2 regions of the Acidibrevibacterium sp. genome follow, and region 1 is predicted to be linked to the other one. Evidence: predicted binding sites of a transcription regulator. Region 1 holds the regulator's gene; the other holds the start of a gene.

What was found. The regulator LexA, encoded in region 1, represses DNA repair genes until DNA is damaged. The targets are predictions, from matches to a motif close to TGTTCTANNTANGTTC.
Region 2: a site for LexA is predicted at 840-855, ahead of ACP5M5_RS05670 (PA0069 family radical SAM protein). Genes of this name have one in related genera too.

The regions. Positions count from the first base shown of each region.
Region 1 covers NZ_JBMFWJ010000049.1:8,977-11,163, forward strand. The annotation lists gene ACP5M5_RS12330 (zinc-ribbon domain-containing protein) at 1-403, shown strand, start outside; gene lexA (transcriptional repressor LexA) at 586-1,353, shown strand; gene ACP5M5_RS12340 (hypothetical protein) at 1,350-1,769, shown strand; gene ACP5M5_RS12345 (transglycosylase domain-containing protein) at 1,791-2,187, opposite strand, start outside.
Region 2 covers NZ_JBMFWJ010000012.1:6,597-8,783, reverse strand. The annotation lists gene ACP5M5_RS05670 (PA0069 family radical SAM protein) at 1-802, opposite strand, end outside; gene ACP5M5_RS05665 (NAD(P)-binding protein) at 986-2,187, shown strand, end outside.

The DNA of each region.
Region 1 (2,187 bases):
GGCTTATGAGGTTCCGGACACGCTGCTCGTGCCCGGCCGGCGGGCGCGTTGCGCGCGTTGCGGCCATGAATGGGAGCCGAGCGCCGATACCACGCCACCGCCGCCCGAGCCGGAGGCGACACCCGCGGTAACCGCCGTGGTAGCGCCCGAATCCGCCGTCCGCATTCCCGAGGCGCCGCGGGTCGCGGCCGCCGAGCGGAGGATCACACCCCCCGCGAAGCCACCACGCCGCCGGCCCGGCACCGCGATCTGGCTCGGCTGGGCGGCGAGCCTCGCAATCATCGTTTATGCCGGCTATGCCGCCGCCCACCATCGCGAGACGGTGATGCGGCGCTGGCCGCCGAGCATCCGGCTTTATAACGTGCTCGGCCTCCTCCCGGCAGCCCCTCCTGCGAAACCGTGAGGATCCCTCTCGCGGGAATGCCGCTCGCGCGCGCTTGACGGGCGAACAAGAACTAATATAGAACACTGATCAGAAATCCTGGAGTCCCTAACGGCGTTTCCTCTCGCTCGACACGGCCTGGGTGGCTTGGGGCAGCGGCCGGTGTCTTTGGGGCGAGATAAAACAAGACAGAAAAGGCTCGCATGCTGACCCGCAAGCAATACCAGCTTCTGACCGTCATCGATCAGCATCTTCGCAGCACTGGCTTCTCGCCGAGCTTCGAGGAGATGAAAGAGGCACTCGGGCTCAAATCCAAATCCGGCGTCCATCGCCTGATTTTGGCGCTGGAGGAACGCGGGTTTCTGCGCCGCCGCCATCACCGCGCCCGCGCCCTCGAAGTGCTGCGCCTGCCCGAGGACATCGCCGCCGCGAGCGGGCCGGGCCATGACGTCGCGAGTGTCTCCTCGGCAGCCGCTGGTGTGGCTTCGCCATCCGGGCTCTCTCCCCCCGCCAGTTTCGCCCCCAATGTCATCCGCGGCGACTTCTCCGCCCGGCTCCAGGGCGTGCGCGCCGCCTCCGCGGCGAGCGCGGTGCAATTGCCGCTCTATGGCCGTATCGCCGCCGGTCTGCCGATCGAGGCACTGCGTGATCATGGCACATTGATCGAGGTGCCGGTGGCGCTGCTCGGCAATGGGGAACATTATGCGTTGGAAGTCGCCGGCGATTCGATGATCGATGCCGGCATCCTCGATGGCGATACCGCGATCATCCGTCGTGGCGAGGGCGCGGAAAACGGCCAAATCGTCGTCGCCCTGATCGACGAGAGCGAGGTGACGCTGAAACGGCTTCGCCGGCGTGGCAATTCGATCGCCCTGGAGCCCGCCAACGCTCGCCACGAGACGCGGATTTTTCCCGCCGAGCGGGTGCGCCTGCAAGGGCGGTTGGTCGCGTTGTTGCGGCGTTACGCATGAGCCCGCCCCCGGCGCGGCGGGGCGGGAGCCTGATCGCTTTTCTCGCGATGGCTTTCGTCGTCGTCGGCCTTACCGGCATTCTCGCGACCTATGCCGCGCCGTTGCCGCTTGCCCGCGCTCTGCATGAAGAGGCGATGGTCGATGACGCACTCGCCGCCGGCCGTACCGCCGACATCGATGCCATGGCGGCAGCGCTCGGGAAAAATGACGAGGCGCGATTCGGCGGCGCCGCGACCGCCGCCGTCAACCGCGCGGGCGATCTTCCGGCGCGCGCCGCCGCGCTGCGCGCGGCGCTGCGCCAGACGATGACCGCCGAGGCGGAAGCCGCGGCGTGGCGGCTGCGCTTTCTGATCATCGTTGCAACCACCGCCGCGGCTTTATTCGGCGCCGCCCTGATAGGCGCCGCGCGACGTTAGAATTTCCCTTCGCCCTTTCCGTCACTCCCGCGCGACGATCACGGCGAGGTCATGGAACAAACGTGCCGGTAGGCTGCCGCCGGTGACGCCCTTGGTTGGGCTCGCATCGTCATTGCCGAACCAGACGCCGATCAGCGTGCCGCGAACCGCGCCGATGAACCAGGCATCGCGATACGCCTGGGAGGTGCCGGTTTTGCCGGCGACGCTTTCGCCCGGGATGGCGGCGGCGCGGCCAGTACCGTCGCTGACCACGGCGGCGAGCATGGTTCTCATCATCGCCGCCTCCGCTGGCGTGATCACTGGGATTCGGGTGGCGGGCCCGGCTTCGAGAAACTTTGGCCGGACGGCATTGCCACCGTTGAAAAACGGCGCGTAGCTCGCGGTCAATTCGAGAAGCCCGACAGAGGCGGTGCCGAGG
Region 2 (2,187 bases), on a different contig from region 1:
AGCTGGCATGCGATGCCCCGGCGCCGGCGGCGGCGGCGAGGATGCGCTCGAGCTCGGCGTCATTGAGGCCGGGGATCATCGGCGCCGCAAGCACGCCCACCGGGACACCGGCCGCCGCGAGCGCCGCGAGTGCTTGAAGGCGCCGCGCCGGGCTTGCCGCGCGCGGCTCCATGGCGCGGGCGAGCTTGGGATCGAGGGTGGTGATCGAAAGATGCACCCTGACCAGCCGCTTCGCCGCGAGCGCTTGCAGGAGATCGAGATCGCGCAGCATGCCGGCTGATTTGCTGACGATCGCGACCGGATGCGAAAATCGCAGCATCACCTCGAGAATGGCGCGGGTAAGCGCGAGCCGCCGCTCCAGAGGCTGATAGGGATCGGTATTGCTCCCGAGCACGATCGGGCGCGCGACATAGCCGGGGCGCTGCCACTCGCGCACGAGAAGCCGCGCGATATCGGGCTTGAAGACGATCTTGCTCTCGAAATCGAGGCCGGGCGAGAAGCCGAGATAGGCATGGCTCGGGCGCGCGAAGCAATAGACGCAGCCATGCTCGCAGCCGCGATAGGGATTGACGCTGCGATCGAACCCGAGATCGGGGCTTTCGTTCCAACTGATCGCCGAGCGGCTGGCATCGCGGATCAAGGTGGTTGCGAGCGGCGGCGGTGCTGCCGCCTGCGCCTCGAGCGTGCCCCAGCCGTCATCGAAGGCCTCCGCGTGCTGGGTCTCAAAGCGTACCGGCGGATTATGGGTCGCGCCGCGGCCGCGTGGCGGCGGCGAGGTGCGGGGATCGGGTTTCGCCTCCATGCGCGCTCCTTGCGGCGGCGGGTGCCGCGATGATTGAAGTTCCTATTTTGTTCGACAAGGCAGCATGATCCCGTGCGGCGCGATCGTCAAGAACAAAATAGAAACATTTTTCGGGTTGCCACCCTCGGGGGGCGCTTATATCGTCTGATCCTGAGGACAAATATGCGGCGCATGGAGGGGGAAATGGCCGACCGAGCCGGTAAAACCGCGATCGTCATCGGCGCCGGGATCGGGGGGCTTGCCGCCGCCGCGGCGCTGGCCCCGCATTTCGCCGAAATCCTGGTTTTGGAGCGCGATCACCCGCCCACCGGCGCGGGCGCGCGAAGCGGCGTGCCGCATGGTGATCAGGCGCATGTCCTGCTGCTCGGCGGGCAGCTTGCGTTGGCCGAGCTGCTGCCCGGGTTCGAGGCCGATCTCGCCGCCGCCGGCGCCGTTCCGCTGCGCCAAAGCGCCGACAGCTACATGGATTTCCCCCGGCTCGGGCGGTTGGCGCCGTTCGATATCGGCATCAATTTCTACGCCGCCTCGCGGCCGCTGATCGAGGCGGTGGCGCGGCGGCGCGTCGCCGCCTTGGCTCCTGTGACGATCCGCGGGGGGGTGCGCGTCGCGGCGCTGGTGACGACGACGGATGGCAGCGCTGTGATCGGCGTGCGGCATGCCGGCGCAGACGGCGCGCCGGAGACGCTGACCGCCGATCTCGTCATCGATGCCGCCGGACGCAATGGCACGTTGAGCCGAACGATGCTGGCCGATACTGGCCATGCCCCGCTCGCGGTGACCGAAATCGGCATGGAGGTTGCCTATACGACTGGCATGTTCATACCCGCCGAGGATGCGGCGCGGGATTGGAAATACGCTTATGTGCTCGCCGGACCGCCGGCGGAGACGCGATCGGGGCTGATCCTGCCGATCGAGGGGGGGCGCTGGCTGGTCACCATGGTTGGCCGCTTCGGCGAGCGCCCGCCCGCCGATTTCGCGGGATTTCTCGAATTCGCGCGTGGGCTCAGAACCTCGGTGCTTTATGAGGCGCTGAAAGCCGCGGCGCCGCTCGGCAAGTTCACCCGCTTCATCACGCCCGGGAATACTTGGCGGCATTTCGAGCGCCTCGCGGCGCCGCCGCGTGGCTGGCTGCCGATCGGCGATACGATCTGCGATCTCAACCCGGTTTATGGCCAAGGCATGGCGGTCGCGGCGCAGGAGGCGGTTTCGCTGCGCCGGCTTCTGGATGAGGGCGGCGATCTCGCGGCGCTGCCGGCGGCCTATCTCGCCAAGCTCGCGGGGATCATCACGCCGGCCTGGTCGGCGGTGCTGAGCGATCTCGGCTTTGCCGAAACCATCGGCAAGCGGCCGCCTGATTTCGCCGAGCGTTTGCGCTTTGCCGCCGC